Fodinicola acaciae: one gene and its partner. The protein of the gene in region 2 interacts with the protein of the main gene of each other region in a pairwise test. Links are inferred from orthologs where the notes say so. Each region holds a gene or a part of one and is shown on either strand. Other genes may lie near its edges.

Region 1 (3,811 bases), on a different replicon or contig from region 2:
CGCGGCGCCACCGCCGTCACCACCGGCCGGAGCGGCCACGACCGCGGCCGGAGCGGCGGCCTTGACGTCGAAGGTCTCCTCGAACTGCTTCACGAAGTCGGAGAGCTCGATGAGCGTCATTTCCTTGAAAGCGTCGAGCAGCTCGTCGCTGGACAGCTTCGCCATGTCTGGCATTCCTTCCTTGCTTGTTCGGGGCCGAAAGACCGGACCCGGGATACCGATTCGGGTGCGGGCCTCAGCCCTCGGCGCCGGCCTCCGCGGCGGCGTCGGTCGTACTAGCCGCGCCAGCGGCCTTCTTCTCCTGCAGTGCCGCCAGCGTACGAGCCAGCTGCGTGGCCGGTGCGGCGAACGTCGCGGCCGCCTTGGCCATGCTGCCCTTCATCGCGCCGGCCAGCTTGGACAGCAGGACCTCACGCGACTCCAGGTTGGCGAGCTTGGTGATGTCCTCGGCGGTCGCCGCGCGACCCTCGATGACGCCACCCTTGACGATCAGCAGCGGGTTGGCCCGGGAGAAGTCGCGAATCTGCTTCGCGGCCTCGACCGGGTCACCGCCGACGAACGCGATGGCGGTCGGGCCGACGAACAGCTCGTCCAGACCCTCCAGCCCGGCGTCCTTGGCGGCACGCTGGGTGAGCGTGTTCTTCGCGACGGTGTACGTCGTCTCACGGCCCAGAGCGCGACGCAGCTCGGTCAGCTGCGCAACCGAGAGGCCGCGGTATTCGGTCAGCACCGACGCCGACGAGTCACGGAACTTCGCCGCGAGCTCGGCAACCGCCTGCACCTTCTCGGACTTCACCGATGCCTCGGCAGTTTTGGCCACTGGTGACCTCCTCTCGTACTGCTCAAGCTGGCCGCTCACACAAAAAAGCCCCGCGCGCAGAGGCACGGGGCGATGACCGGCCTGCACTCACTGGACACGAGAGCAGGTGTACTTTCGCTTGTCCGTCCATCCTGCGCGGGCCGCCTCACCTGGGTGAGTCCTTCGGTCGGGTCAGGTGACCCGACAACCAGCGGTCTTCGGTTGGATCCGTCGTCAATGATACGTCAGCCGTACGCGCCGCTCGCGGCAGGGGTCCGGCAAAAAAACGGGACGCCCCTTTCCGTGCATGCGGTGCACGGAAAGGGGCGTTCCGACAAACGTCAGACGGTGGCTTCGTCGTCGACGAGGAGGTTGCGCGTGCGGTTCGGGTCGACCGGGATGCCGGGGCCGTTGGTGGTGGCGAACGTCACCTTCTGCAGGTAACGCCCCTTGGCCGCGCTCGGCTTGGCCCGGTTGACCTCCTCCATGGCGGCGGCGTAGTTCTCCACCAGCTTCTCCGCGTCGAAGCTCGCCTTGCCGATCACCAGGTGCAGGTTGGCCTGCTTGTCGATCCGGAAGTTGATCTTGCCGCCCTTGATGTCGGTGATCGCCTTCTTCACGTCGGTGGTGACCGTGCCGGTCTTCGGGTTGGGCATCAGGCCACGCGGGCCGAGGATGCGCGCGATCTTGCCGACCTTGCCCATCTGGTCGGGAGTGGCGATGGCCGCGTCGAAGTCGAGCCAGCCGCCCTGGATGCGCTCGATCAGGTCCTCGGCGCCGACCTCGTCGGCGCCGGCGTCGGCGGCCTCGGCGGCGCGCTCACCGGTGGCGAACACGATGACGCGGGCGGTCTTGCCGGTGCCGTGCGGCAGGTTGACGGTGCCGCGGACCATCTGGTCGGCCTTGCGCGGGTCGACACCGAGCCGGATCGCCACCTCGACGGTCGCGTCGTACTTGGTGGTCGAGGTCTGCCGGGCCAGCCGCGCCGCCTCCAGCGGGCTGTAGATCCGGTCGCGGTCGATGAGCTCGGCCGCCTTGCGATAACCCTTGCTGCGCTTCACTTCAGTTTCCCTTTCGGACGTGTGGTCGGCGGGCCAGCGCGTGGCCCTCCCACGTGGATCTGTCAGTCGCCGACGTTGATGCCCATCGACCGGGCGGTGCCGGCGATGATCTTCTCGGCCTGCTCGATGTCGATGGCGTTCAGGTCGGCCATCTTCTGCTCGGCGATCTCGCGCACCTGCGCGCGGCTCACGGTGGCCACCTTCGTGCGGTGCGGCTCGCCCGAGCCCTTCTCCACACCGGCCGCCTTGAGCAGCAGCCGCGCCGCCGGCGGGGTCTTGGTGACGAAGGTGAACGAGCGGTCCTCGTACACCGAGATCTCCACCGGGATCACGTTGCCGCGCTGCGACTCGGTGGCGGCGTTGTACGCCTTGCAGAACTCCATGATGTTGACGCCGTGCTGACCCAGCGCCGGACCGACCGGCGGCGCCGGGGTGGCGGCACCGGCGTTGATCTGCAGCTTGATGATCGCGGCGAGCTTCTTCTTCGGGGGCATGTCTGTCTTCCTGAATCGAGGTGGGGCTGGGGACTAGATCTTGGAGACCTGGTTGAAGTTGAGCTCCACCGGGGTCTCCCGGCCGAAGATCGACACCAGCACCTTGAGCTTCTGTGCGTCGGGGTTGATCTCGCTGATGCTCGCCGGCAGGGTCGCGAAGGCGCCCTCGGTGACCGTGACCGAGTCGCCGACCTCGAAGTCGACGACCTTGACCTGCGGCTTGGCCGGCTCCTTCTCGACGGCCGGTGCGAGCCACTTGACGATCTCGTCCAGCGACAGCGGGCTCGGCCGGTCGGCGCGCGTGGTGGCGCCGACGAACCCGGTCACGCCAGGGGTGTTGCGTACGGCCGACCAGGACTCCGGGGTGAGCTCCATCCGGACCAGGATGTAGCCGGGGAAGACCTTGGCCTGCACCTGCTGGCGCTTGCCGTTCTTGACCTCGGTGACCTCCTGGGTCGGCACCTCGATCTGGTAGATGAAGTCCTCCATGTCCAACGAGGAGATGCGGCTCTCCAGGTTGGTCTTGACCTTGTTCTCATAGCCGGCGTACGAGTGCACCACGTACCACTCGCCGGGAGCGATCCGCAGCTGCTGGCGCAGCTCCTCGACCGGGTCCAGCTCGGTCTCGGCGTCCTTCGGCTCGGCCGCCTCGGTCGCCTCGACGGCCTCGCCGGTCTGGCCGCTGGCGGTCCCGGCGTCGGCCACCTCGGCAGCCTCGACGGCCTCGTCCAGCTCGGACACGCGATCGCTCTCTTCCTGGTTCGACATTGCCTTACTCAGCCTTACTCATTTCGATGACCATGTGCGGCAGGCGCCGCGCTGGGCTAGCTTCCGGTCGTGCCGGTGCCGGCGGTGCCGCCGAAGACGATCAGCGCCAACCGAGCGAACCCGAGGTCCAGCAGCGCGACCAGGCCGGTCATCACGATCAGGAAGACGACCACGACCGCCGTGTAGGTGATCAGCTCCTTGCGGGTCGGCCAGATGACCTTGCGCAGCTCGGCGACCACCTCGCGGACGAACCGCAGCAGGAAGCTGACCGGGTTGCCGCGCCGGCCGGCCGGCCGGGTCTTCTTGTCGGCGTTCCTGTCGGACTTGGCGTCCGACTTGCGACCCCGCGAGCGGCTGTCCGCCTCGTCGGCGTCGTCGAGCTCGACCTCGTCGGTGTCGTCCGGCAGCACCGCGTCAGCCTCGTCGTCGGCCGGTGCGGAGCCTTTGCCCTTCGCCACGCTCGCCTCTTCCAATCGTCGGTTACCCCACCGGGCAACGGCCGGTGCCACCTGCTTTGTTCCAGGCCTTCGCCCACTGCATTGTTCCGGCCGTGACCCAACAGTGCAGGGGCGACAGGACTCGAACCTGCAACCTGCGGTTTTGGAGACCGCTGCGCTACCAATTGCGCCACACCCCTACGGGCCAGCTCGGCGCAGCCACCCCTTCAGGCATGCCGGGGCAGCGGCCGA
Region 2 (7,702 bases):
CTTCGGCGCGAGACCGTCGCGGCTCATCGCGAACAGGATGCGCGTCTGGCCGTAGAGCGTCACCAGCGTGACGCTGAAGATCGAGATGATCGCGCCGGCCGCCAGTACGGTCCCCGGCCAACTGGCGCCGACGATGTTCTGCAGGATCGCGGCCAGTCCGGCCTCCTGGTCCTTGAACCTCGCGGACGGCTGAGCGGCGACCGCGACGACGGCGACCAGGACGTAGACGGCGGTCACCGCGCCGAGCGCGATCAGGATCGCCAGCGGCATCGTCCGCCGAGGGTTCTTCACCTCCTCGCCGGCCGTCGACACCGCGTCCAGGCCGACGAAGGTGAAGAAGATGACGCCGGACGCGCCGATCACGCCGGCCAGGCCGTACGGCGCGAAGTTGGCCAGGTTGTCGGCTTTCCATCCGGCGATGCCGAGCACCACGAACAGCGCCAGCACGGCGATCTTGATCATCACCATGGTCGCGTTGACCCGCGCGGACTCGCTCGTGCCGCGGATCAGCAGCAGCGCGCACAGCGCCACCAGCACGACCGCCGGCAGGTTGACGATGCCGCCTTCGTTCGGCGCGGAGGCCAGCAGTTCCGGCAGCCGCAGGCCGAACAGGTTGTCCAGCAGTTGGTTCAGATACTGCGACCAGCCGACCGCCACGGCGGCGGTGGACACGCCGTACTCCAGCAGCAGACATGCGGCCACGACCATCGCGGCGAGCTCGCCCATGGTCGCGTACGCGTAGGAGTACGACGAGCCGGAGACCGGCACGGCGCTGGCCAGCTCGGCGTAGCAGACTGCGGTCAGGCCGGCGACGACCGCGGCGATCACGAACGACCAGACCACCGCCGGGCCGGCCATCGGCACGGCCTGCGACAGCACGAAGAAGATGCCGGTGCCGATGACCGCACCGATGCCGATGGTGGAGAGCTGGAACAGTCCGATCGACCGGCTCAGCTGTCCGCCGCCGGTGTCCGCGCCGGTCTCGGCGGCCATCGTGGCGACCGGTTTGCGGCGGACCAGCGCCGCCAGCAGGCGGGACGGAGCGGGTCGAGAATCGGCCACGGATCCTCCTCGACGGCCGGGAATCACGCCAGGGTCGGCCAGCGTACGCCAGCCCCGGACCGGCACGCCGCTGGTCTAGTCAGGATCGCCGGCGGCGCCGGTCGCCGACCTAGGGTGAGACGAGTGACGGACCGGATCCGGCGGGAGAGTGCATGAGCGACGCGGTCACCTACCAGTTCGAGTACGCGGACCGGCTGTCCGCGGTGTTCGTCGGGGCCGGTGGTCACTCCTACCGGAACATCTATCCGAGCCTCCAGTACGTCCCGGTGGACCTGCGTGCCGTGTGCGACCAGCAGGCCGACCGGGCCGGGACGTACGCGCGGATGTTCGGCGCGGCGGCCAGCTACACCGATCACCGCGAGATGCTGGAGCGCGAGCGGCCGACCGTCGCGTTCATCGTCACCGGATACCACGACGACGGCCGCGTGCAGGCGACCGAGATCGCCGCGGACTGCCTGCGTGCCGGCGTACACGTGTGGATGGAGAAGCCGACCGCCGCCTCTGTCGCCGAGGTCGAGATGCTCGCCGACCTCAGCGCGACGACCGGCCGGTATGTGATGACCGGCCTGAAGAAGATCTTCGCTCCGGCGATGGAGAAGCTGCACTCGATCGTGCACAGCCCGGAGTTTGGCCGGCCGACGTCGATCAGCGTGCGCTATCCGCAGGCCCTGCCGGCGCCGGAGCAGCGCCGCGACCTCAACGCGATGCGTGGGTTCCTCGACCACATCTACCATCCGGCCGCGATCCTGCATTATCTGATGGGCCCGGTCGCCGAGATGGGTTTCCAATGGGAACCCATCTCCGGCGCCAGCGTGGCGATGCTGCGGTTCGCCTCCGGCGCGGTCGGCACACTGCACCTGGCGGCCGGCATCGGTCCGGCGAGTCCGCTGGAGCGCGTCGAGGTCATCGGCGACGGCGCCAACGCCGTGCTGGACAACGGTGTGAAGCTCACGTACTACCGGCGCGGCAGCCACGGCGAGTACGGCCGCACGGGCAGCTTCCTCGTCGACGACGCGGCGGCGCCGCTGCACTGGGAGCCGGAGTTCTCGCTCGGCCAGCTGTCCAACAAGAACCTCTTCTATCTCGGCTATGTGCCGGAGCTCCAGCACTTCTGCGACGCCGTACGGGACGGCCGGCCGCCGGAGAAGGGCACGCTGGCGGACTCGCTGGCCATCATGCGGCTCTTCGACGCCTACCGGCGCGTCTCCACGGGAGAGTCCAATTCGTTGCCATTGGATGTCACGCAAGCAGCCAATCGAGCACCTGGAGAGTCCAATGAGTGACGTGGTGCCGGCGCGGCCGGCCGACAACGAGGTCGAGGACCATGACTGGGGGCGGCTGGTCTGGATGGTGTCCGGCCGGCTGGGCAACTCGACCGAGATGACCGTCGGCCGCTGCTACATCCGACCTGGCCGGCAGAATCCGCGTCACCATCACCCCAACTGCGACGAGGTCCTGCACGTGCTGCAGGGCACGATCGAGCACAGTGTCGACGACGATCGCGTACGGATGACAGCCGGCGACACGATCAGCATTCCCCGTGGAGCCGTACACAACGCGCGCAACATCGGCACCGCCGAGGCGATCTTCGTGATCGCGTTCTCGTCGGCGGACCGCCAGGTCGTCCCCGAGTAGGCGAGCGCCAGGGGAATCCCGTGCGGGCGTCGTCGACGGCCTGGATACGATCGGCGTGCAGTTTCACATGCACCGCTACCGAATCTGGGAGATCACCGTGTCCGCATCCGTCAGTCCCGCCGTGTCCGCCACCGTCGTGGTGCCGGCCGGCACGACGGCGGCGGAGGCGGTGGAGAAAGCGGGCCTGCCCACGACCGGCGCGCAGGCGATCGTCGTCGTACGCGACAGCGACGGCAAGCTGCGCGATCTGGAGTGGACGCCGGCCGCCGAGGAGCGCGTCGAGGCGGTGGCCATCGACACCGACGACGGCCGCGCGGTCCTGCGGCACTCGACCGCGCACGTCATGGCGCAGGCCGTGCAGGAGCTGTTCGGCGAGGCACGGCTCGGCATCGGGCCGCCGATCAAGGACGGCTTCTACTACGACTTCGACGTGCCGAAGCCGTTCACCCCGGACGACCTGGCCGCCATCGAGAAGAAGATGGGGGACATCGTCAAGTCCGGCCAGCGCTTCCGCCGCCGCGTCTATCCATCGCTCGACGAAGCCAGGGCCGAGCTGGCGGCCGAGCCGTACAAGCTGGAGCTGGTCGACCTGAAGTCGGAGGTCGACACCGACGAGGTGATGGAGGTCGGTGGCGGCGAGCTGACCGCGTACGACAACCTCGACCGCAAGACCGGCGAGCGGGTCTGGGGTGACCTGTGCCGCGGTCCGCACCTGCCCTCGACCCGGCACATCCCGGCGTTCAAGCTGATGCGCTCGGCCGCCGCGTACTGGCGGGGAAGCGAGAAAAACCCGCAGTTGCAGCGGATCTACGGCACCGCCTGGGAGAGCCGCGACGCGCTGAAGAACTACCTCGCGCTGCTCGCCGAGGCGGAGAAACGCGACCACCGCAAGCTCGGCGCCGAGCTGGACCTGTTCTCCTTTCCTGACGAGATCGGCTCCGGCCTGCCGGTCTTCCACCCGCGCGGCGGCATCGTGCGCCGAGAGCTGGAGAACTACTCGCGCGTACGCCACGAGGACTCCGGCTACGAGTTCGTCAACACGCCGCACATCACCAAGGGCCACCTGTTCGAGACCTCGGGCCACCTGCCGTACTACGCCGACACGATGTTCCCGCCGATGGAGCTGGAAGGCGCCGAGTACTACCTGAAGGCGATGAACTGCCCGATGCACAACCTGGTGTTCCGGTCCCGCGGCCGGTCCTACCGGGAGCTGCCGCTGCGGCTGTTCGAGTTCGGCACGGTCTACCGCTACGAGAAGTCCGGCGTGGTCCACGGTCTCACCCGCGTACGCGGCCTCACCATGGACGACTCGCACATCTACTGCACGCAGGAGCAGATGCCCGGCGAGCTGCGCAGCCTGCTCGCCTTCGTGCTCGACCTGCTGCGCGACTACGGCCTGGACGACTTCTACCTGGAGCTGTCCACCCGTGGCGACGGCCCGAAGTTCCTCGGCTCCGACCAGGAGTGGGAGGAGGCCACCGAGACGCTGCGGCAGGCCGCGCTCGACTCCGGCCTGGAGCTGGTGCCGGACCCCGGCGGTGCGGCGTTCTACGGTCCGAAGATCTCCGTGCAGGCCCGCGACGCGCTCGGCCGCACCTGGCAGATGTCGACCATCCAGCTCGACTTCAACCAGCCGAAACGCTTCGAGCTGGAATACCAGGCCGCCGATGGCACACGTAAGCAGCCGGTGATGATCCACCGCGCGCTCTTCGGCTCCATCGAACGCTTCTTCGGCATCCTGCTGGAGCACTACGCCGGTGCTTTCCCGCCCTGGCTCGCGCCGGTCCAGGTCGTCGGCATCCCGGTGTCCGACGCGCACGTCGACCACCTGGAGAAGGTCGCCGCGCGGCTGCGCGAGAAGCGGATCCGGGTCGAGGTGGACACCTCCGACGACCGCATGCAGAAGAAGATCCGCACGGCGCAGAAGCAGAAGGTGCCGTACATGCTGATCGCCGGCGACGACGACGTCGACAAGGACGCGGTCAGCTTCCGTTATCGCGACGGTACGCAGAAAAACGGCGTGTCCATCGACGAGGCGGTCGCCGAGATCGTCGACGCGGTCGCCACCCGCAAACAGGTCTGAGTGCAGCTCCGGCACACACCCGTTGTGCCGGAGTTTTGGAGCCTGTTGGCAAAATATGGTGCTCGGCTATCGCGTGCCAGGGTTTACCAACAGGCTCTTACGCGCTGACGCCGACCTCGGCGTCCAGCCGCGTTTCCTGGCTCTGCTTGGCATCGAAGGCACGGTCGAAGGCCGGCATCCTCGCCACGCCGGCAATCCTGCCTACGGCCGTCGGCTCACTTTCGGGCAGGACCGGATGCAGGCCGAGGATGCGTGCCGCCTCCGCCGGCGGCGCCGGTGGGAGGCCGTTGAGAAAGTCGGCCCACACGGTGCGATCGCGTTCCAGCGCCTCCAGATACTGGACGCAGATCCGCGGCGTGATCATCCGCAGCCGGTCGCGGGAGGCCCGCAGCGCGCGGCGCATCCGCTCCTTTTGTTGCTCACCACAGGAAATCGCCGGGATGCGCCGGAGGATCGTCGCGATCATCTCCGCGCGCGCCGCCAGGAATCCCTCCCAGTACGGCTCGTCCGCGTCGTGCACCGGCCGGCCGTTGTCCAGCAACGCGAACACGCCTTCGGCCAGGCAGTCGCCGAACTCCTCCGAGCCGGCGCGGGCGGGATCCGCGTACGGGTCGAACGGCGCCTGCTTCACCGACCCCATCGCGGTCACCGGGTTGAGCCGGTCGCTGTCGACCAGGAAGAACCAGTCTTCGTTGTAGATGGTGGGGAAAAACGAGGCGGACCGGCCGGCTGGCACGGCCAGTGCGCCGCCGCCGATGAAGGTCTCCTGCTCCTCGCCGATGGCGCGCCACGCGTGACAGACCACGGAGTTGTCCGGGAAGCCGGTGTTTTTCAGTCCCACGGCGGCGAAACTGTCCAGCAGGCCGGCGGCCGTGCGTACGCTGCGCGGGCTTGGCACGGTGATGTCGTCGTCGAGGAACAGGATTCGCTGCCAGCCGGCCATAGCGGCGACCGCGAGTCCGACGTTGCGCTTGAGGCTGGTGTCGGTGGGCCGCCGCAGCTTCTGGTTGACCGGCAGGGTGGAGGTGGCGAACGCCGGCACGCGCGGCTTGGCGATGTCCAGCGCCATGAAGCCCGGAACGTCGGTCGCATAGCGCACCGCCTGTCGCGCTCTGGCGTTTCGGCTGCAGAGCACGACGAGCGCGCATTCGAGGTTTCTGGCCAGCGCTATCGCATTACGCAGGTTTCTGGTCGGCCGTACGGTCGGAACGACGATCGCGTCGATGCGATCGGAGGGGTCCAGCGCGACCGGTGCCGGTGCGAGCAGGTGCGTGTGCGAACTGTGGTGGCCGATCTGCTCTCGCGAGGCATCGACGTTGACGCCGTTCACTGGACATGGCCTCCAACGGCCTCGGTGGGTCGACTCGGGACGCTAGGCATTCGGCGGCTCCGACCACTTGTGCAGCACCGTACCGGGGGCCGTCCAGTCCGGTGTCAGCGCGATGGCCTCGAAGATGCCGACGCGGAAAAGCAGGCTGTAGGTCCAGGCGGCCGGAAACTCCGACGCGATGTAGGCACCGTTACGGTCACGGAACCGCACGTCGGTCAGCGCTCGCACCGCGCCGTAGGTCCCCTGGCCGTACATGCCGTTGCAGATGGTCACCGTGCGTTTGCGGTTGAACGGGTTGAGGCCTCGCACGAACTGCGCCACGTCCGCTCGCAGTGTCCTGCGTTCGTCGGCGTCGAACTGCGGCGAGAACCGGGTCACGCCATCGTCGGTGCGCACCTCGAAGGCGGCCTCGGCGGTGTCGTCCTCGCGGCGGGCCTGCCTGACCGGCAGCGGCAGCGACCGCAGCAGCTGCCTGGTGACCACGTTCCAGTCGACGCCACCCAGCATGATCAGGTGGGTGGTGTAGTCGTCCTCGCTGAGGTGGTTTGCCAGCTTGAAGCGCACGTTGGCGTTCGGGTTGGTCGCGCGTACGTGGCCGAACAGCTCCACCAGCGAGTCCAGGTCGGCGTAGTCGTAGAGCCGCACGTAGTCGGGGTCCGCCGGATCCGCGTACGGCATCTTGCCGCGGATGTCGTCCGGCAGCTGAGCGCAGACGATGGTCACGTTCTCGCCGTCGGGAAACCGCCACGGACCGCCGCCGATCTGGTTGATCTCGGTCGGCGTGGCCGGCGGCGCCTCGCCGGTGGCCGTGGCGCGCAGCTCGAGCAGCTCGGCTTCCAGCTCGTCGCGCCGGGCCAGCTCCTCGCCGGTCAGGTCGGCGACCGGCACCGGCTGCCACCGGCGCGCGTCGGCGGAGCGTGTGCTGGCGAAGAGCTCCGCGTACGTCTTCAGACGCTCGACCGGCGGTGGGGTGGGGTTGTCGGCGTTCTCCCAGGCGGAGATCAGCGGACCGCTGACCCCCATCACGTTGGCGAGCTGTGCCTGCTTGATGCCGCGGCCGGTGCGGAGTGCTTTCAGGCGCCGGGCCAGCGCCGTGGCGGCAGCAGCGTTGGAGGCCATCCCCCTCCTTCCGCCGCGTTGCGTCCCCTATGTGTACTACAGCTTGCTTCAGTTGACAACTTAAGCTTACGCTCGTGTCGAGCCTGTTCAGCTTAATTCACTGAAGTTGACTGAAGGGCGGGCGGCAGATGAAGTTTCCGGATCGACAGCGATCGCCTCCACTGCCGTGTGGCGAGATCTGACGCCACTGGACCGCGGCGACAAGCCGCGAAAAGGGTACGGCACCCCTGGCTGCCACCAGAGGTGCCGTGAATCCACAAGCCTGCTTCTGCCGAGCGAGGTCTTGCGATGTTGATGTTAGCCCTCCCGTACGCCGTGGTAAATCACCTGGTCATCGCGTCGGACGCCGGTGCGGCGCCGTCGCCGTTGCTGTTCGTCGGCCTGCTGGTGCTGGCCGTCGTCGCGCTGGTCGGCTGGGGCCTGCGCCGGATCCGTCCGGTGTTGGTCCTGGTGGCCGACCTGTTCCGGATGGT

Evidence for each region.
Region 1: the proteins of thrS (region 2) and rplA interact in binary tests that used the Escherichia coli proteins (3 or more experiments, as listed by UniProt). The link is inferred for Fodinicola acaciae from one-to-one orthologs.

The regions. Positions count from the first base shown.
Region 1 is NZ_WOTN01000002.1:496,510-500,320, reverse strand. What follows is about bases 1-2,758. They hold rplA (50S ribosomal protein L1), read right to left. Parts: upstream 1,861-2,758; coding sequence 1,141-1,860; downstream 1-1,140. Other genes in these bases: nusG (transcription termination/antitermination protein NusG), read right to left, coding at 2,388-2,758; rplK (50S ribosomal protein L11), read right to left, coding at 1,923-2,354; rplJ (50S ribosomal protein L10), read right to left, coding at 236-796; rplL (50S ribosomal protein L7/L12), read right to left, coding at 1-165. In the rest of the region: more of nusG, read right to left, coding at 2,759-3,122; preprotein translocase subunit SecE, read right to left, coding at 3,179-3,580. UniProt on the Escherichia coli protein: One of the primary rRNA binding proteins, it binds very close to the 3'-end of the 23S rRNA. Forms part of the L1 stalk. It is often not seen in high-resolution crystal structures, but can be seen in cryo_EM and 3D reconstruction models.
Region 2 is NZ_WOTN01000001.1:2,308,046-2,315,747, reverse strand. Bases 2,337-5,287 are described here. They hold thrS (threonine--tRNA ligase), read left to right. Parts: upstream 2,337-2,794; coding sequence 2,795-4,780; downstream 4,781-5,287. Other genes in these bases: GNX95_RS10730 (hypothetical protein), read right to left, coding at 4,878-5,287; GNX95_RS10740 (cupin domain-containing protein), read left to right, coding at 2,338-2,697; GNX95_RS10745 (Gfo/Idh/MocA family protein), read left to right, coding at 2,337-2,345. Outside these bases: GNX95_RS10750 (amino acid permease), read right to left, coding at 1-993; more of GNX95_RS10745, read left to right, coding at 1,215-2,336; more of GNX95_RS10730, read right to left, coding at 5,288-6,110; GNX95_RS10725 (helix-turn-helix domain-containing protein), read right to left, coding at 6,153-7,229; GNX95_RS10720 (hypothetical protein), read left to right, coding at 7,518-7,702. UniProt on the Escherichia coli protein: Catalyzes the attachment of threonine to tRNA(Thr) in a two-step reaction: L-threonine is first activated by ATP to form Thr-AMP and then transferred to the acceptor end of tRNA(Thr). The rate-limiting step is amino acid activation in the presence of tRNA.